DNA from 3 places in the Methylobacterium sp. Ger2507 genome. Region 1 is predicted to be linked to each of the others. Evidence: riboswitches for the same ligand, from Rfam matches in the RefSeq annotation. Region 1 holds a riboswitch; each other region holds the start of a gene.
The links. A riboswitch is a leader RNA that binds a small molecule or an ion and turns the genes downstream of it on or off. The one in region 1 is predicted to bind cobalamin.
Positions count from the first base shown of each region.

Region 1 (7,376 bases):
CCAGGCGATGGGCGCGAGATGGGACAGGCGCTCGGCCTCGGTGAGGGCCGGGAACGCCACGTAGAGCATCACCAGCCCCGACAGCACCCAGGTGGCGAGGAACAGCCCGGTGACGATGCCGAGCCAGCGATGGCCGAGGATCAGCCAGCGCTTGACGGGCTTCAGGAGCGCCCGCGTCGAAGAGGCCCGCATCAGAACCGCACGCTGTAGGCCACCTCGAAGGAGCGCGGGCGGCCGAGCAGCCAGTTGGTGCCGACCCCGTTCACCGCGTTGCCGCTGATCGCGTAGATCTCGTCGAAGAGGTTGTAGGCTCGCAGGGACAGCCGCGAGGACGGCGTGACCTGGTGGTCGAGACCGGCATTGACCAGGGTGTAGGCCGGGCGCTGCGCCTGGTTGCCGAAGTCGCTGAAGGTCTCGCCCACGTGCTGCAGGCCGATCCGGGCCTCCCAGGCGGGGGCGAAGGCCCAATTGACCCAAAGGTTGCCGACGCGCTCCGGCACGTCGATGGGCTGGCGTCCGGCATAGGAGACCACTGCGCCCCCGACCCTTTGGTTGAAGGCGTCGTACTGGGCGTGGAGAAGGGCCACGTTGGCGTCGATGCGCCAGGCCTCGAACAGGTGCAGGCTCAGGGCCGCCTCGACGCCGAGGGAGGATTGCTGCCCGACCTGGGTCGCGAGCGCCGCCTCGCCCGGCACCCGCGTGATCGGATTGTCCTTGACGATGCGGTAGCCGGCCAGGGTCCACTCGGCCCGGCCGTTCCAGGCGACGCCCTTGGCGCCGACCTCCACCTGCTCGCCGGTGGAGAGCTTCAAACCGGACAGATTCTGCGACAGCGAGATCAGGCTGCCGACCGGATCGGTGGCGGTGGCGTATTGGGCGTAGAGCGCCAGCAGGGGGGTCGGGTTGTAGACGGCGCCGAAGCGGTAGCTGAGCGCCTGGAAATCCTGCTCGAAGGCGGCGCCCGTGACGAGGTTGGTCCGGTGCAGCACCGGCGCGTCGTAGCGCATGCCGGCCAGCAGCGAGAGCTGATCGGACAGGATCAGGCGGTTCTCGGCGAAGACCGAGGCCTGGCGCGTGTTGGTGACGTAGGCCGGAGTGGCGCGGCCATTGGCCGGGAACAGACCCGGGTCATAGGCGAAGGGATCGACGCTGGTGGTGAGGCCGCCGCCCTCGGAGCTGAAGTTGTTGGTGTGCCGGAACGCGATGGCGTTGACGTCGAACCCGGCCAGGAATTCGTTGCGGAATCCGAACACTGTGCCCCGGACCGTCGCGTCGAGGCGATTCCCGATCTGCTCCTGGCTGTGATAGATCTCGGTGTAGGCCGAGCGATCGATCCGCCCGGTATCACGGTTGAAGGCGTATTGCTCGATGTCCCGCCACTGGCGCCGGCTCTGGAGCCGGTAGGCGGTGTTGCGGATCGTGATGTCGGCGCTCGGCGTCCACTCCGCTCGCAGCTGCGTCCAGTTGTCGGTCCAGAGCATCTGGGCGTCGCGGACGTTGTAGTTGTTGAACCGGATGGCGTCGCGGATGCGCCCGTCGATGAGCGGCGTGCCCCAGTAGCGGGCCGGCTCCTGGTAGCCGAAATCATGGCTCAGGGTGATGGCGAGGTCCGGATTCGCCTGCAGGGTCAGGGCGCCCGAGACCGCGAGATTGCGGAAGTCGCCGTCCGGCGCGATCCAGCCCGCGTCGCGGTTGCCGCTGATGTTGAGGCGGTAGGCGAGCGCGTCCCCGATGGGACCGCCGGAATCGAGGGCCAAGCGCGCCAGACCATCCGAGCCGACGGCCGCGCGCGCCACGTTGAGGGGCGTGAAGACCGGCTTCTTCGTCACCACGTTGATCACGCCGCCGATGGCGCCGTCGCCGTAGAGCACGGAGGCCGGCCCGCGCAGCACCTCGATGCGCTCGACGTTCCAGGTGTCGAACGGGAAGGTGACGGTGCCCGCCCCGACGAACAGGCGGGTGCCGTCGTAGAGCTGCTGGATCGAGTTCGGGCCGGCGAAGCCCCGGGCCGTGAAGGCGCCGTTGCCGTTGCCGGGGGCCGCCACCGTGGTGATGCCGGTGGCGTTCTGGGTGACGGCCTCCGCCACCGTGTTCTGGCCGCGCAGGCGCGTGGTCTCACCCGCGATCACGTCGACGCTGGCGGGGGTTTCCAGGGGCGTCAGGCCGAGGCGGCTGGCGCTGCGGCTCGAGCTGCGCAGGTTCAGCCCCTCGGCGGGCGGCGGGCCGCCGCGCCCGGAGCCCGCGACCTCCAGGGTCTCCAGGGTGACGGCCGAGTGGGATTCGCCGGGCGCGGCGTCGGCCGGCATCGGCAGCAGGCCGCCGAGCAGGGCCGCGAGCGGCCAGGATGTGAGGGGCCGGGATATCGGGGGCCGGGATATCAGGGGCAAGACGTGGCCCTGCCGTGCGCGTCGGGCGCGTGGGGATCGGGACGGGATTTGGGCGAGGGCCATGGGACAACCGGGAAGGGGCGCGGGCATCGGCCAGGGCCGACGAGCCACCTCTGCTAAAGCGAATGTTATAATGTTACAATCGCTGAGTGGTGCCGGACGCGACGTTGTCCGCAAGCCAGCCGTCTTCGGACCGCGCGGGGCGATCGGACGAGGCGGACGGGAGCGGGACGCGCGGGCGCAGACGGGCATCGACGGGACGGCTGACGCGACGGGTCGCGCGGAGTGGCACGTCACCGCGAAGAGGTCGGTCCGTTCGCCGCATGCGAACGCCCCGACACCCACCAGGACACCCCGCCCGATGCGTTTCGCGTGTGACCACGACTGACGGCAGGTCTCCTGGCTCGCGGGTCACCGCCCTCTCATCGTCTTCCCAGAGGCTTGCAACCCCCAGTGACGTGTTGATGATGGGCTCGCCGCTTACAGTTGCGGGGGCAGCCGCGGCGTTGGGGCAGAGCCCCGCACCGCGTTCCCTTTTGATCCTCGATCCGAGGAACCGTCGCGCCGAAGCTAGGCGGTTTCCGGCGCCGGCGTCAATCGACGGGGACGATTTGCCCCCGGGAGCGTTGGCCCCGCGGCGGGGGTCGCACCTGCGATCGCCGGTCACGAAGGAGCAGAAGCACGATGTCCGAGGATGGGATCACGTTCGAACGGGTCCGCGAGCGCGCCCACGAGATCTGGGAGCGCAACCACCGTCCCGAAGGCTTCGAGGTCGAGTTCTGGCTGATGGCCGAGCGGGAACTCCGCGCCGAGCAGGCCCGCCGCAAGCCGGCCGCCGACCGGACCGCCTCGGAGACGCCGCCGGGGGCCGACACGACCGCCCGGTGAGGCCGGCGTCGCTCGCCTTCGGGCGAGGATAGGCCGACGAGGCCCGCGGTAAGGCGCGTGCCGCCTGCTGGGACGGAAAACCGTCAGGATCGGACGTCGAGCACGCCCATCATGCCGAGTTCCTCGTGCTCGAGAATGTGGCAATGGTACATGCGCGGCCCCGGCTGGTCCTGGCGCAGCAGGAGCCGGACCGTCTCGCCGGGCACGACGTTCACGGTGTCCTTCCAGGCGCGATAGCCCGGGGTCCTGACCTGTCCGTCCTTCTCGTAGGCGACGATCTGGAACTGGGTTCCGTGGACATGGAACGGGTGATCCATGTCCGATTGGTTGACGATGTCCCATTGTTCGACCTGACCGACCTTCGAGACCTCGTCGATGCGGGTCATGTCGAAGCTCTTGTTGTTGATCAGGAACTTCATGTCGTGGCTGCCGGGCGGCTTGGCGGAGGCGGCACCGCCTTTCGCGGTTCCGCCGTGATCCATGCCCGGCATGGCGCCGTGATCCATGCCCGGCATGGCACCGTGATCCATGCCCGGCATGGCACCGTGATCCATGGAGCCCATGTCCTCCGTCAGCACGAAGCGGCGGGTGACGACCGGGGCCTGGAGCGGGGCGATCGCCCGCAGCATCTTCGGCAGCGGCGGTGGCGGCGTCGCCGGTCGTCCCGCCACGTTCGCGGTCAGCAGGACCTTGCCCGCTTCCTTCGGCTCCCCCGGTCCCATCCAGCCGCGCTCGTAGGCGAGTGTGGTCAATTTGGCCGGGCCGGGCTGATCGAAGGAGACGATGAGTTCCACCCGCTCGGCGGGGGTGAGCAGCACCTCGTCGACGGCGACCGGCGCCTCGACAAGGCCGCCATCGGTGCCGATCAGGGTCATGCGGGCGCCCGCGAAGCGCAGGCGCAGGTAGCGCGCGTTGGTCGCGTTGACGAGCCGGAGGCGGCGCTTCTCGCCCGGCGCCACCGTCATCACCGGATTGCTCTGGCCGTTGACGAGCACGTGGTCGCCGACGCGACCGTTCATCAGGTCGACCATCGTGCTGGGCGGCATCGTCCCGTCCGCCGCGATCCGGAGATCGGTGAGCATCAGGACCGTGTCGCCATAGGCGGCCGGAATCGGATCGGATTTCGGCTTGACCAGGAAGAGCCCGGCGAGGCCGCGATAGACCTGTTCGGCGGTGAGGCCGTGCGGATGCGGATGAAACCAGTAGGTCGCCGCACTGCCCTCGGGCAGGTCGAAGGCGTAGCCGTGTTCGGCCCCGGACGCGACGGGGTTCATCGGGTTGCCGTCCTGGTCGGACGGCACCGGCATCCCATGCCAGTGGATCGTGGAGGGTTGCCCCGGAATGCCGTTCTGGAACGTGATCGCGACCCGGTCGCCCTCCTGCGCCTCGATCACCGGATGGCCGCCGTCATAGAGCAGCACCGGCGTGTCGAGGCCCTCCGCGTAGCGGACCACGCCGGGGCGCGCCGCGATCGTGGCCTCGAATCGACCGGGTCGGGTCGAGCGGTTGCGGAGCCGGGGCAGCTCCTTCAACGGCTGCCCCTGCGGCAGGACCGGCGCGGTGCCGGCCATCGGTGCCATCGGCCCGCCCGGCCCGGCCCCGGCTCCCATGGGTCCCATGTTCCCCATGGCTCCCATGTCGTGCTTCATCTGAGCCGATGCCGGTGCGGTTCCAAGGACCCCCGCAAGACCTGCCAGGAATGTGCGCCGCTGCATGTCGGTGGTCTTTCGATAAAGCGGTCGCCCATGACGGCTGGAATTCAATCCAGCGGCCGTTCGTTGCGCGAACGAACCGGGTCTCGATCGCGGACGTAGCGGACCGATCGGCGCTGCCCTGGTAACGGGGCCGTCGTTTCGACGGCGATGCCTTCAGATGGGCCTCTGACCGAATCTTTTAGCCTCATCCTCCCGGCGATTGATAGAGCAGAGCCCATAACATTCGCGGCGTGATGAGATCTTTAAGGATAAAAATCGTCGGCCGATCCGTCATACTGAATTCCACCTATTTCTCGGTGTCAGGAAATGGTGTAACCAGCCCCTATGAGATTCGAGCAGCAACTCGTGCGCCTGATGGCGGCGGTGATCGTGATGATCATCGCCTACGTCGCGCCGTCCGCTGCTCAGGCTCACGAGGGCCATCCCCCTGCGGCGATGGCCCCCGCCCTGACGATGGCGGAGGCGCAGAGCGCGCCGGCCGTCGCGCCCGAATCTCCATTCATCGCCACGGCGGTGACCGTCGGTCCGGGAACGCACGCCCTGCTGGGAGCTGAAGCCCTGCTGGGAGCGGAAGCCCTGCTCGGAGTGGAAGCCCTGGTCCGTGTGGCGGGGCTGATCTCCGACGACACGGGGCGGGGCTGCTGCTCCGGTCCGTGCACGGGCACCCGCTGCGGAACCCCGATCTGCTGTGCGTCGGGCATCCTGTCGGCCACGGCCACCTTGCCGACGCTCGCCTACGGACGGGTGGTCCGCGTCTCCCGGCCGGTCGATCGCCGCCGCGGTCTCGGACCCGAGACGCTCTCCAGGCCCCCCAGACTCCTCGCGTAACGAACGGCGCCCCCGAGGCGCTCGACGGTCGGATCGTGCCCGCCGAAGGCGGGGGCACGCCCGGGATTTGAACGCGAGGAAGCTTCTCCCATGGTTTTTCGAATTGCCGCCGCCCTGGGCGCGGTGTGGCTGCTGGTCGGTACGCTGGCGGGTCCCGCGCAGGCTCATGAGGGGCACGACGACGGAGCCACGCCCGCACTGGTGATGACGTCCGTCGCCCCGCGCGGCGAGGCCGTCTCGGACGCCTTCGAGCTGACCGCCATCCTGCGGGATGCCTCGGTGACGTTCTACCTCGACCACTTCCGGACGAACCAGCCCGTCCGGGACGCCGTCCTGACGGTGGAGACGCCGGACGGCCAGCAGACGGCCGACAAGACGGCGGACGGGGCCTACGTTCTGCCCGTGCCGTGGCTCGCCAAGTCGGGCCTGCACGACCTGCTGGTGACCGTCACCGCGGGGGACGTGGTCGACATCCTCACCGTGCCGCTGTCCATGCCGAAGGCGGGCGCGTCTTCGTTGACCGCGGCGGCCACCAGCGGGCCGATGTCCGAGGGAATGGCTTCTCCGGTCGCCGAACTGAAGGCGCGCCTCGGCGCACAGAACCCGATGCTGATCGCAGCGGGCGCCTTCCTCCTCGGGGTGCTGGTCACCGGACTGACGCGAGCCCGGCGCAGCCTGCCGCTGGTGACCGTGCTGGCCGCGGCCCTGGCCGTCATCCTGGCCCTGGGCACGCTCGCCTTCGCCCATGGCGACGAGGATCACGGCGCGCCGGTGACGGGGGCCGCCCTGCCGGGTCCCGGAAAAGCCGCGACGGACCTCGCCCAGCGCCTGCCCGACGGCTCCGTGTTCGTACCCAAGCCGACCCAGCGCCTCCTCGACCTGCGCACCACTCTGACGAAGCAGAGCACCTTCCACCGCACCGTCGAATTGCCGGCCCGCGTCATTCCGGACCCGAACGCCAGCGGCGTCGTGCAATCCTCTGTGGGCGGCCGCCTGTCGCCGCCGCCCTCCGGGCTCTTCCCGCGGCTCGGCACGATCGTGAAGAAGGGGGACGTGCTCGCCTACGTGACGCCCCCGGTCCAGGCCATCGACGTCTCGGACATGCGCCAGCGCCAGGGCGAGCTCGACCAGCAGATCGACGTCCTCGCGCGGCGGGTGGATCGCTACCGCAAGCTCGCGACCACCGGGGCCGTCGCCCAGACCCAGCTCGACGACGCCCTCTCCGAACTGCAGGGAGCGCGGGACCGCCGCCTGGCCCTCGACAAGGTGCGCCATCAACCGGAGGCCCTGGTCGCGCCCGTCGACGGGGTGATCGCGCAGGCCTCCGCGGTGGCGGGCCAGATGGCGGCGGCCGGCGCCATGGTGTTCCAGATCGTGGACCCCGACCGCCTGTGGGTCGAGGCGCTCAGCTTCGACGCCCTGACCACGGCCCAGAACGCCACGGCCCGCTTCGCCGACGGGCGCACCCTGTCCCTGGTCTACAAGGGCGCGGGCCTCGCCGACCGAAACCAGGCCCTTCCGGTCCAGTTCGCCGTGCAGGGCAGCACCAGCGGGCTGC
Region 1 is NZ_JBUYVC010000001.1:3,758,842-3,766,217, forward strand. It holds gene ACV7NL_RS17300 (PepSY domain-containing protein) at 1-192, opposite strand, end outside; gene ACV7NL_RS17305 (TonB-dependent receptor) at 192-2,306, opposite strand; cobalamin riboswitch at 2,760-2,963, opposite strand; gene ACV7NL_RS17310 (DUF2934 domain-containing protein) at 3,072-3,275, shown strand; gene ACV7NL_RS17315 (multicopper oxidase family protein) at 3,359-4,990, opposite strand; gene ACV7NL_RS17320 (hypothetical protein) at 5,315-5,818, shown strand; gene ACV7NL_RS17325 (efflux RND transporter periplasmic adaptor subunit) at 5,909-7,376, shown strand, end outside.

Region 2 (7,376 bases), 1.1 Mb from region 1:
TGCCGTCGCCGAAGCTTCCGGCGTCGCGGTGCCGGGCGACATCCTCGACCGCGTCCTCGCTCTCGCGGCCGCCATGCCGGACCAGCATTCCTCCACCGCGCAGGATCTGGCCCGGGGCCGGCCGAGCGAGATCGCGCATCTCAACGGTCTGATCGTCCGGAAGGGGGCGGAGACCGGCGTGCCCACACCGGCGAACCGGCTGCTGAGCACCCTCGTGCAGGCGGCCGAAGCCCGGGCCGGCGAAGCGCGGCGCGCCGAAGCGACGGGCTGAGCCGCTGCCCTGACGCACCGGGGACGTCGATCATCGGAGGCGCCGGTACGTGAGGGTCGCCTGCGCGGCCGACACGTTGTGGGGAGAGGAACCCTCTACCTTCGTATGGTTTCGCCCGTCGCCCGCAGCTTGTATCGCTTTGGCCGGGTCGCTTTCGCCGACGACATCGACGCTGCCGGCAAGACGATCTGCGATGATACCGTCAGACATCATCGGCGATACACACGAAGACTGCATGATCGGGCGGATCGAATTCTCCATCCCGAAGTCGCAATTCCGAACCCTGTCGTCGGTCTGCGGACGGAGACCGGCTGATCGCGAAGGCCCGGGCCTGTGCCCTCAGCGTCCAGCCGGGCACGCCTCCCGTTCGCGCCGGCCAGCCCGAGCCGGCACCCGTCAAACAGGGCTTCGTCGGGGCCGCGGGACAGACTTCACCCCACCACAGAGTTCACCCTCGAGGAAGGACCGAGACCATGGATTTCCTGACGACACGGGACGGCACGCGGATCGCCTACAAGGACTGGGGTCCCAAGGACGCGCAGGTCATCGCCTTCCATCATGGCTGGCCGCTCAGCGCCGACGACTGGGACAACCAGATGCTGTTCTTCGTCAACCAGGGCTACCGGGTGATCGCGCATGACCGCCGCGGCCATGGCCGCTCCTCGCAGACGGCGACCGGCAACGAGATGGACACCTACGCCGCCGACGTCATCGAACTCGCCGCGGCCCTGGACCTGAAGAACGCCGTCCATATCGGTCACTCGACCGGCGGCGGCGAGGTGGCGCGCTACGTCGCCCGCTCGGAGCCCGGTCGCGTGGCCAAGGCGGTGCTTATCGGCGCGGTGCCGCCCGTGATGGTGAAGTCCGAATCCAATCCCGGCGGCTTGCCCCTCGCCGTCTTCGACGGCTTTCGCGCCGCGCTGGCGGCCAACCGGGCGCAGTTCTACCGCGACGTGCCGGAAGGCCCGTTCTACGGCTTCAACCGAGAGGGCGCGAAGGTCTCGCCCGGCGTGATCGACAATTGGTGGCGCCAGGGCATGATCGGCGGTGCCAAGGCCCAGTACGATTGCATCAAGGCCTTTTCCGAGACGGATTTCACCGAAGATCTGAAGGCGATCGCGGTGCCGGTCCTGGTGATGCACGGGACCGACGATCAGATCGTGCCGATCGCCGATTCGGCGATGCTCTCGCACCCCCTCCTGCAGCAAGGCACGCTCAAGACCTATGAGGGCCTGCCGCACGGCATGTGCACGACGCATCCGGAGATCATCAACCCGGATCTGCTGGCCTTCGTGCGCGCCTGAGGCCATCGGGCGAGCCACGCCGCGAGACCTCGCCACCTGTCAGGGGGCCTTGCCGACCTGTCAGGGGGCCTTGCCGACCTGCCAGGAGGCCTTGCCGACCTGCCAGGGGGCCTTGCGGCGTGCCGCCGCAAACCGGAACTCCCGGACTCCCGCGGCCCTTTCCTCGATATCCAACACGGAACGGTCGAGGTCAGTCACATGCGCCATGGTTTGCTCGGATTGAGCGCGCTCGCGGTCACGTCATTCGCCACGGGGGTCTTCGCGCAGAGCAAGCCGTTGCCGCCCGCCTCCTCCGATGTGATGCCGCCCGTCGAACTCACCATCCGGATGGAGGGGGGCAAGCCCGTCTGCGCGCCGGCCGAGCTGAAGCTTCCGGCCAACACCAACGTCGAGCTCCACATCGTCAGTCAGGCGGCCGAGCCCGTGACGATCACGGCCCCGGGGCAGTTCGAGAACGCGAACGTGCTGCACGCCGATGGCGATCTCGTCCATGTGGCGAGCGAGAAGGGCTATCTCGTCAAGCAGAACGGTAAGGGCGTTCTGCGCATCCGCACGCTCAAGGCCGGGCAGGAAACCTATGCCTGCACCAGCAACCGGAACCAGAAGGCCCCCTTCGAGGGCAAGCTGGTCCTCACCGATCCGGCGGGATAGCGCGCGAACCGGGCCGCCTGAGACGCGCCGGCGGGATCACAGCGCTTCGACGGACATCCGGAAGCTGTCGAAGATCGCGTTCAGGTCTGTGGCATAGCGGGTCCCGCCCTGGGGCAAGGCCCAGACGCTGACCAGGAGTTGGCGCTTGTTCGGGTCCTTCGGCGAAACCGCGACGTAGCGCAGAAGGGTTGGTTTGCCTTCGTAGGTCGCGGGAACGTCCGTGATCTTGAGGAAATAGGTCGGAAAGTCCTTCTCCTCGATATTCGCTTCGCCGGTGACCGTCACGCCCCGGCGTTTGAAGTCGCTCTCGTGTTCCGCGAGGAGCTCCTTCAGCTCGGCCGGCCTGAAGCTCTCGAACCAGACGAAGACCTCCGCGTCGGACGTCTTGGCCTGGATGCCACGCTTGATCGCCGAGGATGTCCAGCCGGCCGGGAGGTCCACCGTGACCGGTGGTTGTCCGGGGACGACCGTGACGGGTTCGGCGATCGCGACGGCGCCCATCAGCAGGACGGCGAGGGCGGCCACGCTGGCGGATTTCGACAGGCTTGTTGTCACGGGCTGACTCCAGGGCAAGGTCAGGCTCTGTGTAAAGCATCGCCGAGACGGGCGCTTCTGTATTTTTGCTGAAAAAATCCTCCGGATCGGAGTCTATTCGGTTGGATGCGAACCGAGATTAGTCAAAAAGACCGATAAGTCTTGCGCTCGGACGAGGCTGAGCAGATTTGGTCATGGAATCAAATCGAGCGGCATCGTCGGTGGAGCACAAGGTATCGCGGCGGCCGATCCGGTCCTCGATCAGGGGACAAACCGTTCCGCACCGGAATCCTCGTCTTGACGTCCTGTCGCGCTGTCTGATGTCCTGTTCGAAACCAGCCGTTCCGCGCGTTTCAGGGGCTGGGATACGGGCCGCGAAACAGGTCGCCCAACGCCTTGCGCCGGAACAGGGTGCGCCAGCGCCGGCGTTGATGCTCCGGTCGGTCGTGGTTGATGTGGCAGCGCTGGCAGAAGGCCGCGAGGTTCTTCGCGGCGTTGTTCGCCGTATCGTGGTCGCGGTGGGCCGTCGCCAGGACCACGCGCGTCGTCCGCACGGTTCCCAGCACGTCGTCGATCCCGACCGCGAGGCAGACGAACCGCCCTGCCCCATCGCGCCAGGCGCTGGCATCGTCGTCCCACCAGCGCCCATCGCCGAGATGGAAGACCCGCCGGCCATGCGGCCGTCCGCAGGACTCGCACCGGCCCCGCGCGCGGGTGAACCGGATGACGGCCGACAGTTCGGGCCAGTCGATCGGATAGAAGAAGCGATGCTCGCGGCGGATCGGCATGGTCGGCAATGGTCACGGCACGATTGGCGCTGGCAAGCGCCGGGTTCGACCGGCGGCGCTGAATTTCAGCCGGAATGGCTGGAGGGCGCCTGCCACTGCACGCCGGCATGCTCGCGGATGTCGCCCGCCGCGCTGCCGGTGTCGGCGTCGCTGGCCCAGCCGCTCGGCTCCGCCACGTCGAGGATCTCGTCGTCCGGATAGGCGGCTTCGAGAAACAGCCTGGCTTCGCCCTCGGCGGCGGCCCGCACGGTCACCAGCGGTTTGGGTCCCTCGGCGGTCCTGATGTTGGCGATGAACAGCTTCGTCATGTCCGATGTCTCCCGGCGGTGATGACCGCTCACAGAGGGCGGTGACGGGCGAACAGCAAGAGGGCCGGCATCGATCGGCCGCTCGCGGGGGCGAGCGCCCGCGCCGCCTCGGTGTCCGAGACCGGGGTCCCCGCGGGATCGGGCCGGGCACTGGATCGTCAACCAGGGCGTGCATTCCGCCACCGAAACTCGCGGATCGTCTCAACCAGACCGAAACCTCCGGGCGCCATGCTGTCCGGCGGATGATCGCCCCACGTCGCGCGATCGCGCTTGGATGGGGCCTGAGCCAGATTTCCAGACGTCGCTTCTTCCTCCAACGGGTTTCCTGCCGGATTTCGGGCCAAGCCCTGAGGCCGCTGGCCGTCGACGCCGAGTTCACCCGCGACAACGTCGACACGGCCTGTCAGGCCCTGTCGTTGAAGCTGGTGAACCTCGTCGAGGAGGACGACGAAGGCAGCTATGCCTTCCGCCTGACGCGGCCGGGCCTGCTTCTCCTCAACGGCCAGATCGAGGCGGCCGCTGCCCTGATCGACCAGGGCTTTGGTTTGCGCCGGATCAAGACACCGCCCCTCTGGGGCGCGCTCGGCAGCAAGCTCCGTCCGGGCGGACCCGGCATGTCCCTCAAGGGCAGCGGTCCGAGGGCCTACGCCACCCAGTTGATCGTGGCGGTCGCCTCCGGACACGCGATCGTCGCCGGGGACGTCGTCCGGGGCAATGCCAATGGCCCCCGCACCTGGCTGGAGGACGAGTCGGCGCCCCGCGCCGAACGCCAGATCGGACCCTCGCCGCTGCGAAGCTGGAGCCCGGATCAGGATCGGGATCGCCCGCTCTGATCGGAGGGGCGGCCGCCCATCCAGCCTTCACCCGGCTGTCCCCGACCCACCGGCGCTGGGCTTGGCCCTGGCTGTCGCACAGGGAGCACAGGACGCCGATTTCCCGCGCGTTCGATTGACGCTGTCGGGCTTCGTCTGGTCTTCTGACCTCGGACGGTTCCTCGGATCGAGGATCAAAAGGGAACGCGGTGCGGGCGAGAGCCCAACGCCGCGGCTGCCCCCGCAACTGTAAGCGGCGAGCCCATCATCAACACGTCACTGGGTGCCCCGGCACCTGGGAAGACGATGAGAGGGCGGTGACCCGCGAGCCAGGAGACCTGCCGTCCATCGTGGTCACACGCGAAACGCATCGGGCGGGGTGTCCTGGTGGGTGTCGGGGCGTTCGCATGCGGCGAACGGACCGACCTCGTCGCGGTGACGTGCCACAGACGTCGCCCGAGGTCCCATGTCGCCCGCCCCGTCACGGCCCCCCTACCGAACGCTCCTTCTGGTCTCCTGCGCCGGCCTGGTGCCTTACGGCGCGCAGATCCGGCCGGTCTCTGGCCAGGCGGCCGAGGCGAACCTGGCTGAACTCTCGGTCACGGCGGAGGCATCGGCGCCGCCCGGAACCGGACCGGTCGCGCAGGCGGGCTTCGTCGGCGGCGTCATCGGCATCGGCGGCGGTCTCAGGCCCGTCGATGCGGCGAGCGCGGGGGTGATATCGGGTGCGCAGATCAACAGCCGCCCGATCACCCGACCGGGAGAGGTGCTGGAAAGCGTGCCCGGTCTCATCGTCACCCAGCATTCCGGGGAGGGGAAGGCCAACCAGTTCTTCCTGCGCGGGTTCAACCTCGACCACGGCACCGACATCGCGCTCTCGATCGACGGCATGCCGGTCAACATGCGGACCCACGCCCACGGACAGGGCTATGCCGACCTCAACTTCCTGATCCCGGAACTCGTCGGCGCGGTGGAGTTCCACAAGGGTCCCTACTTCGTGCGCGATGGCGACTTCGCCTCGGCCGGTTCGGTGCGGATCGACTATCTCGACAAGACCGACCGCAACCTCGCCCTGACCTCCTTCGGCAGCTTCGGCTACAAGCGGGCGCTCACCATCGCGTCGGCACCGCTCGGGCAGGGCACCCTTCTGGTGGCGGGCGAGGCCCAGACCTATGACGGCCCCTGGGACGTGCCGGACCGTCTGGCCAAGCTCAACGGCGTCGTCCGCTACAGCCAGGGCACGGCCCTGGACGGCTTCGCCCTGACGGGCATGGCCTACTGGGCCCGGTGGAACGCCACCAACCAGATCCCGGAGCGCGCCGTCACGGAGGGGATCATCGGCCGCTTCGGCGCCCTGAACCCCACGGATGGCGGCGACACCGGCCGTTTCTCGCTCTCCGGACGCTGGAGCCGGACGAGCGACGCCGGCATCACCCGGGCGAACGCCTACGTCATCCGCTATGGGATGAACCTGTTCAACGACTTCACGTATTTTCTCAACGATCCGGTCAGCGGCGACCAGTTCCGCCAGCGCGACAGCCGGGTTCTGGGCGGCGGCGAGATCAGCCACATGGTCCAGGGCGACCTCTTCGGGTTGCCGATGGAGACCGAGATCGGGCTTCAGACCCGCACGGACTCGATCCGCGTCGGCCTGTTCAACACCACCGCGCGGCAGGTCCGCTCGACGGTGCTGGACGACCGGGTGCTGGAGGCGAGCGCCGCCCTCTACGTCGAGAACCGGGTGCGCTGGACCGATTGGCTGCGCACCAGCGTCGGTGTCCGGGCCGACGGATTCACCGCCGATGTCCGCTCGGACACGCCGGCCAATTCCGGCACGGCACGGGACGGCATCGTCAACCCGAAGCTCGGCCTCGTGCTCGGTCCGTGGTTCGAGACCGAGCTGTTCGTGAATTACGGCGGCGGCTTCCACTCCAACGACGCCCGCGGCGTCACCGCCACGGTCGATCCGACGAGCCCGCTCTTCAACATCAGCCGCTCGCCCTTCCTCGTGCCCTCGACCGGCTCGGAGATCGGCCTGCGCAACCGCAGCATCGCCGGGCTCGAGACCGCCGTCGCCCTGTTCCAACTCGATTTCGCCTCCGAGAACCTGTTCCAGGGCGACAGCGGCACCACCGAGCCGAGCCGCCCCACCCGCCGCTTCGGCATCGAGTGGACCAACCGCTACGCGGTAACGCCCTGGCTCTCGCTGGAGGGCGACCTGACGGTCACCAACGCCCGCTTCTCGGACCGGGACCCGATCGGCAACCGGGTGCCGGAGGCGCCGACCACCATCGCGTCGGCCGGATTCACCTTCGGTGCGGGTCCCGGCTGGTTCGGTTCGATGCGCTTTCGCTACTTCGGGCCGCGTCCGCTGATCGAGGACAATTCGGTGCGCTCGAAAGCGACGGCTCTCCTGAACGGACGGATCGGCTACGCCTTCGACGACGGAATCAGCCTGTCCCTCGACGTCTTGAACCTGACCAATGCCAGGGCCGACCAGATCGCTTACTTCTACACCTCGCGCCTGAGCGGCGAAGGCCCCGCGGGCGTGGCCGACCCGCATGTCCATCCGGTCGAGCCCACCGCGTTTCGCCTAACCCTCGCGGGGCGCTTCTGAAGCCGCGCCCGCGATGTCCCTGCCGGGATCTTTGCGATGCGACGCTGTCGCTGTCCTTCCGAAGAAACGGGAGAATGCGCGATCCCGCTGG
Region 2 is NZ_JBUYVC010000001.1:2,620,670-2,628,045, reverse strand. It holds gene ACV7NL_RS12170 (ketopantoate reductase family protein) at 1-271, shown strand, start outside; gene ACV7NL_RS12165 (alpha/beta fold hydrolase) at 745-1,575, shown strand; gene ACV7NL_RS12160 (hypothetical protein) at 1,636-1,782, opposite strand; gene ACV7NL_RS12155 (cupredoxin domain-containing protein) at 1,774-2,226, shown strand; gene ACV7NL_RS12150 (hypothetical protein) at 2,263-2,781, opposite strand; gene ACV7NL_RS12145 (hypothetical protein) at 3,114-3,548, opposite strand; gene ACV7NL_RS12140 (hypothetical protein) at 3,614-3,856, opposite strand; gene ACV7NL_RS12135 (hypothetical protein) at 4,099-4,689, shown strand; cobalamin riboswitch at 4,827-5,028, shown strand; gene ACV7NL_RS12130 (TonB-dependent receptor) at 5,135-7,285, shown strand.
Region 2: it holds a riboswitch for cobalamin, as region 1 does, so the genes downstream of both, ACV7NL_RS12130 (TonB-dependent receptor) here and ACV7NL_RS17305 (TonB-dependent receptor) in region 1, are expected to answer to the same signal.

Region 3 (7,376 bases), on a different contig from region 1:
AGCGCGAGGCGCCGTCCGGCTGAGTTAGAATGAAGCCGTCCTCAAGCACGACCGTGTTCTTGATCACACCGGTGGAGCGGGCGTTGTTGCCCCGGATGGAGATCACCACGTCGCGCCCGCCATTGCCCTGGCGCACGGTTACACCGGGACTGTTAGCCAGAACCGACCCGATGCTTGTGGCCGGCCGGTTCTCGATGGTGCCTTCTCGCCCGAGGCTGGTGACCACCTCGCCGACGGGGCGGTCGATGGGTGTCGGAGCGGCGACGGCAGAGGGCGACAGGGCGGTCCGACCACGCCCCTGTCCAAGGCCACCGCCCTGGCCCTCCACGGAGAGTTCTTCCAGGGTCACTGCCTGACCGGCAGCTTGGGCCTGCGCCATGGAGATTGCGTGGGGGCTTGCGCCGAGGAGTAGGGCCAGCGTGCACGCGTGCCGATGGGCGCTTAGAAAGCGGAACATGGTGGGAGCTCGTCTGATCGGTGAAGGAACCGCGCGAGGCCGCAGCGGTCGGAGAAGTCGAAGGCGATCAGGCGAGGTGAGGCGGTGCTCGGGGCTGCCCCGGGTGACAAGTCGGTGAGGTCGATGGCGTCGGTGGTGGGATCGGCCAGGACACCGGATGCCAGAGCAGGATCCGGATGACAGCCGGAACCGATCCGATCGTCGGGAGCGTGATCCCGACGCAGCAGAGCTGACACAGGTCGCATCCGGGCAAAGCCGGGGCGGGCATGTCCGCCGTCCCCCGAACCTCGCCGGTTCCATCGACCGCGTGGCCGCAGATGACGGGGTCGCGCAGCGGGTCGGACATCGCCGTGACCATGCGCACGGCCGCCGCAGGCGCGAGCGCCTGCGCCCAAAGCGCGAGCGCGACCAGGACGACGCCGAGGCATCCGCGCAGGCCGAGCAGCAGGGGAGGGCGAGTGTGCACGGGAACGCGGCCCGTTCGGTCAGATCAGGTCGCTGCCTGCCTTCGCAGCGCCTGTACGCCGAGGTCGAGCACGAGCATGGCGAGAATGACCAGCCCGGTCAGGGGGAACAGGGCCCCGAGAACGAGAACGATTACCGTCACGCCGGTTGCGATCCGCCGGTCGCGCGGCCAAGGCGGGATGCCGAGGCGACCGGCCGGGCGCCGCTTCCACCACATCGTCGCGGCGGTGACCGCGAGCAGGATCGTCGCCAGGCAGAAGGCCAGCATCGCAAGCTGGTTGGCCCGGCCCCAGTGCTCGCCCTTGTGGATGCCGATGCCGTATTGGATGGCACGGGCGACGCCGCCGAGATCCCCGAACCGGACATCGACCAGCGGCTGGCCGGTATACTGGTCGAGGGAGATCATCCGCTGCTGCGTCACGTCCTTCGGGTAGGCGGCCGCGGCGTAGACGCCGGTATCATCCGACGGCAGGGAGACCTCGAATCCGCGCGGCATCCCGAGGCCACGCAGGATCTCGACAGCACGCGCGAGCCCGATGGCGGGGGTAGCGGCCGGCTGGGATAGGGGCACCGGGGCGTCCTCCATGGTCCATCCGGTGGTGGTCAGCATCTCCTGCATCGGCACGTTCGAGACGGGCTTGTCGGCCCAGAGGGCGCTAGGCTGTCCCACGCCGGCCGCATTGGACCAGGTGCGCAGGTGCTGGCCCCACCAAGCCGACCAAGGCAACCCGGTCAGGGCGAGGAAGAAGATGCCGGTGCTGGCGACGAGGCCGGTGACGGCATGCAGGTCGCGCCACCAGACGCGCGTGCGCGGCGTACCGCGGACGCTCACAACCCCGCCGCCGCGTTGACGCGGCCACCAGAGATAGATGCCTGTCAAAACCAGGATGATGGTGAACCCGGCTACAACCTCGATGATGCCATTGGCCACCGGTCCAAAGTAGATGAGGCTGTGCAGCCGCCGCACCACCATCATGAACTCGTCATCACGCGCCACCTGGTCGAGCACCGAGCCGTCATACGGGTTCAGGTAGACCAGGATCTTGCGGGGTCCCTCGGCCATCGTCACGACAACGGCCGCGGAGGGATTGACGGGGTCGGTCAGCGAGACCGGCACGGCGGTGGGGACGGCCTCGGAGGCGTTGAACAGCAGAACGTCCGCACTTAAGGGCGGGCTCGCCTGAACGGCGACCGTGGTCCGGTACGCGAACAGGGTCGCGTTGATCTCGTCCTTGAACAGGTAGAGCGAGCCGGTCACGGAGAGCAGGACGAGGAAGGGCAGGCAGAGCAGGCCGGCATAGAAATGCCAGCGCCAGACGGCGCGGTAGACGGTATCTTGCATCGGGTTGGCCGCAGCCATGGCGCGCAAGGCCGCCGCGTCACCCTGGAGGGTCTGGGACATGGGTTCGGGTCCGGGTCTGAGCGATCTGACAAGACGGATCGATCAGGCAGTCGGCGGACCTCGTGGACTGACGGACTGATCGGGTGGCGCTCGTGCGGCTCTCGGTTCTCCCGCCCGCCAGGTGAGGGGCGCCGCATCGCCGGGCGACCAACGCAGGGCGACGAAGGCGAGAACTGGAATGGGCGCCACGACGGCATGCACCAGGGTGCAGCACGTATGTCGACATGGCAGGCCCTCGTCCGCCGGAGCGTCGGTTCCGGCGTGCTCGGCACAGATGACCTGGTGGAAGCTGACCTGGGAGACGGGCGCCATCGAGCCCAACAGTGCCTGCAGGCATAGGGCGTAGAGTACGGCCACGGCGATGACCGCACGGCAGACGCCCCAATCTGGCCGCCAAGCGCGCATGGTACGGGCGTAAGGCGCAGTTTCATCCTTCGTCAACGGTGTAGGAGCAACGCGACCGCTATCGGCCGGCATGTGACCTAAAAGCGTCCTGCCAGGGTGAGGCGGACGGCCGTCGGCTCGACCGGGTGGAAGTGGCGGTCAGCGACGCCGTCCGCCCCCTCGCCCGGCAGGCGCGAGGTGTAGAAGTAGGTGATCTGGTCGGCCTTGGCGTTGGTCAGGTTCAGGATGTCGAGGGACAGGCTAACCCCATTGTCGAAATTGTAGCCGATGCGGCCGTTGAGGAGCGCGGTCGGCTTCGAACGCACGGAGTTGTCCTCGATCAGGGGGCGTGGCCCGAAGTAGCGCAACCGCATCGAGCCGAACCAGCCCAGGTCCTCGCCGAAGGTGATCCCGGCCGAGGCGATCGTGGTCGGTGCCTCCGGCACTCGGTTGCCGATGGGGTCACGGTCTGCGAACCGGGCGTTCGTTACCGTCAGGTCGCCTTCCAACGAGAGCCAGGGCGTCACCGCGTAGCGGTTGGTCCACTCGATGCCGAACCGGCGAGTAGGGCGGCTCGGCTCTGTCGTGCCGGTGTCGCCCTGAAACAGGTTCTCGGAGGCGAAATCCAGTCGGAACAGCGCTACCGCCGTTTCCAGCCCAGCGATGCTGCGGTTGCGGATGCCGATCTCCGAGCCCGTCGAGGGCACGAGGAAGGGCGAGCGGGCGATGTTGAACAGCGGGCTGGCCGGATCAATCGTGGCGGTAACGCCGCGCGCATCATTGGAGTGGAAGCCGCCGCCGTAGTTCACGAACAGCTCGGTATCGAACCAGGGGCCGAGCACGAGGCCGAGCTTCGGGTTGACGATGCCGTCCCGCGCCGTCCCCGAGTTGGCGGGCGTATCGGAGCGAACGTCGGCGTAGAACCCATCAGCACGGAAGCCGATGCTGGTGCGCAGCCAGTCGGTCCAGCGCACCCGGTTCTCGTAGTAGAACGCCGCGCTCGCCTCCAGCACCCGGTCGTCAAGCACGGTCGAGCGATACTGTCGCGCGATGGTGTTAAAGAGCCCAACCCGGATATCGTCGGTGCGGGTCTGCACCCCTATCTCGTTCTCCATCGGCAGCCCGAACAGGTCACCCTGGAAGGTGTGGCTGACCTCCCCGCCGCCGAGCACCCGACTGTCGCGCTGGCGGAACTGGTCGCCGTTCACTGGATCGTTGAGGAAGTAGGTGAAGTCGTTGAACAGGTTCATCTGGTACCGGATGACGTAGGCGTTCGCCCGCGTGATCCCGGCCTCGCTCGTCTGGCTCCAGCGCCCGGAGAGTGAGAAGCGGCCGGTGTCGCCGCCATCGTTGGGGTTTAGGGTCCCGTAGCGGCCGATGATACCCTCCGCCACGGCGCGCCCCGGTATCTGGTTCGTGGCGTTCCACTTCGCCCAATAGGCCATGCCGGTGAGCGCGAAGCCGTCGAGGGCCGTGCCCTGGCTATAGCGGACGACGGCGTTGAGCTTGGCGAGGCGATCCGGCACATCCCAGGGGCCGTCATAGGTCTGGGCCTCGCCTGCGACTAGTAGATTGCCTTGACCGAGGGGCGCGGACGCGATGGTGAGCGCGCGCTTGTAGCCGAAGCTACCGAAGGAGGTTAGCGCGAGGTTCCGGTCCACCTTGTCGAGGTAGTCGATCCGTACCGACCCAGCGGAAGCGAAGTCCCCATCCCGGACGAAGTACGGTCCCTTGTGGAACTCCACTGCGCCAACGAGTTCCGGAATTAGGAAGTTGAGGTCGGCGTAGCCCTGGCCGTGGGCATGGGTGCGCATGTTCACCGGCATGCCGTCGACGGAGATGGCGATGTCGGTGCCGTGGTCGAGGTTGAACCCGCGCAGGAAGAACTGGTTGGCCTTCCCCTCCCCGGAATGCTGGGTGACGATGAGCCCCGGCACGCTCTCCAGCACCTCGCCGGGGCGCGTGATCGGTCGGCTGTTAAGCGCCGCACCGGAAATGGTCCCCGCACTCGCCGCATCAACCGTGCGCAAACCGCCGCCGATGCCGGTCACGCCACCGACGTAGCCCGCACTAGCCGCAGGTCCGGTGATGCCGGCCACAGGCGTCTCGGCCGTCACCGAAAGTTCGGCGAGATTGGCTTCTGCAGCCTGAGAGGATGCTTGCTGTGCACGCGCCCCTGGGGACGAAAGGATGGCACAGGAAGCCAGAAGAAGCGTTCGGGAGGCGGTGTGTAAGCGAAGGGGGGACATGGGACCCTGGGCGACGTCTGTGGCACGTCACCGCGAAGACGCCAGCCCAGATGCCGCACAGCATCCGTCCCGACACCCATCAGGACACCCCGCCCGATGCGTTTCGCGTGTGACCACGGCTGACGGCAGGTCTCCTGGCTTGCGGGTCGCGGCCCTCTCATCGTCTTCCCAGGTCCGGGGACCCAGTGACGTGTTGATGATGGGCTCGCCGCTTACAGTTGCGGGGGCAGCCGTGGCTTCGGGCCTTCACCCTCACCGCGTTCCCTTTTGATCCTCGTGAGAGGAACCGTCAGGCATAAGGGGCATCACAGAACGCTACAGCGTCAATGCCGTCTTGGGTGTTTCCGGCCAGGTGTTGTTAGCGGGTGACAAGCTTCGGCCTACGAGTGCTTCAGTTCGTTGGCGGGCTACGTCTGCTGTCTGAACTCCCCAACCTAAAAGCGGACCGGCCAAAATTCACCCAACCCAGTCATTCCAAGGTGCCTCTCCGCTAGCCTGCCTCGCAAAAGCAGCTCGTGCGCCAAGCGCATAGCTCAGCGGTGTCGGATATCCGATCCGATACCCGACATCCTGCAGACATGCGTTCAACGCAAGCCGATGGCTTATGTTCGTCAAAACGCATCATTCTAACTATATCATAAATATCTATTGTCATTTTGAAATAGTCACCTAAATTTAGTCAAACATTTTATTTGATATAGATTAGAGTGAGTTGAAATCTACCCTCAGTTCATTATCCTGAGATTATCAGGAGCATGTTTTATCCATGCCAAGAATTTTATATTACTGTGGACATTCTACACCGTTAGGAAGGATAATTTCATTATAAGTGTTTGTTTTATAAGTTTTACCCAATCGGACCGGCCATACAACGGCCGATTTGAACGTGAAGTTGGTGTTTATGCTGCCTGCAAACTTCATAATTCCACTCCCAAACACCGGAGCGTAGGGCATTTGTACTTCAGCCAGGATGTATCGCATACCTAGGACGCGGAAGCCCGGGGGAACAGATAAATCGCCAGCAAGTCCAACACTTCGGACCGTTGCATTACTAGATGCAAAGCTGGAGCAAACGCGAGGATTACTACCAATGTTTTTAAGATCTAGACCCAGCGCACTGACTGTTATTTTTGCAGAGCCGCTCACAAATGGTCGTAAAACCAGTTGCGAGCTTGCTATAATATCGTTCATTGCCGCAGTCGTGACCGGTGAATTCGTAGCCGCTTGTGAGGTTAGGTCTGCAAGCGTTCGTGCCAACAATGCTACTTTGCGTTTGTTATCCAACGCTCTACTAAATTCCAATGAGCCCAAGAGTATTGCAAGAATGAGCGGCAGAACAAGAGCGAACTCTATTGCAGACACAGCTCTCTTATCGGCACAAAACCGAAATAACAAAGCCATGGTATAGCGATACGGAGGCATTTTAGAATGTTTCTATGTGCATGGCGATCCGGATGACGTGTCGTAAGGCTCTGTTCGTAGAACTACTGTCGACATAATCAGCCGAGATCCATCACCAAAACTTGAGAAGCCTAGATTTAAAAATCTGAACGCCACAGGATATTTCAGTGCTGCTGTGATGACTACAATTTCTCCAGGTTTTGAGCATGTGTATTTTGTTCCAAAATCTTTGGACCAAGTGCCTGTTTGATTGTCGAATGCCACGGCAGACTGACTAGAAGCGAATGAGGTGCTCGTGGATACGTCGATTTTTAAATCTGAACAGCCAAACACTCTGCCGCTATTTGGTACGGTGGTTCCACAGATGCTATCTTTTAAGCTTTGAATTAATGCGTCTGAAGACTTTTCACTTTTGTTCGCAGTTTGGAAATTACCTGTATAAATGATGCGAGCCGCTTTTTGCAGAGAATCATCCAGGTTCTGACTAGCCCAGCTGATAAGGCAGATCTGAAAGATTGCTCCTACAAGTATTATGAAAGGAGCTGAGACTAAAGCAAACTCGACTGCAGACGCACCATCTACATTTTCAGCAAAGCTACGAAAGCATGGCCTGCTTTTGAATGCTCTTGCATGTCGAAGCTCACATAGGCACCTAACGCACACGGGGATCATCCAGAATATTCAACGTCATTATAAAAAGCTATTATGGATTAATTTTTAGGCCTACTCGGTTATTCGGATTTTTTTGTCAACTACTCTGACTTGCTTGGGACAGGTCACGATAACGCGAATGTCATCATAATCCTGGTCTCCGCCTGGGCGATCCTCCCATCCGTAATACATGTACTTCCCCTCCTCGCAGCTTCCTTTCGCCACAGCCGGCGTTCTGCCTGTTCTACGATCAGGGATCGTACCGCCAGATGACTTGGGGCTGCAGTCTTTAAGGCTATCGCAAACAATGGTTTCTAGCATTGGGTACTTAACGACATCAACTGTCGCATTGGTTCCCATGTTGCTG
Region 3 is NZ_JBUYVC010000002.1:47,773-55,148, reverse strand. It holds gene ACV7NL_RS23845 (TonB-dependent receptor family protein) at 1-457, opposite strand, end outside; gene ACV7NL_RS23840 (PepSY-associated TM helix domain-containing protein) at 948-2,324, opposite strand; gene ACV7NL_RS23835 (TonB-dependent receptor) at 2,807-4,957, opposite strand; cobalamin riboswitch at 5,065-5,263, opposite strand; gene ACV7NL_RS23830 (TadE/TadG family type IV pilus assembly protein) at 5,741-6,379, opposite strand; gene ACV7NL_RS23825 (TadE/TadG family type IV pilus assembly protein) at 6,392-7,030, opposite strand; gene ACV7NL_RS23820 (TadE/TadG family type IV pilus assembly protein) at 7,082-7,376, opposite strand, start outside.
Region 3: it holds a riboswitch for cobalamin, as region 1 does, so the genes downstream of both, ACV7NL_RS23835 (TonB-dependent receptor) here and ACV7NL_RS17305 (TonB-dependent receptor) in region 1, are expected to answer to the same signal.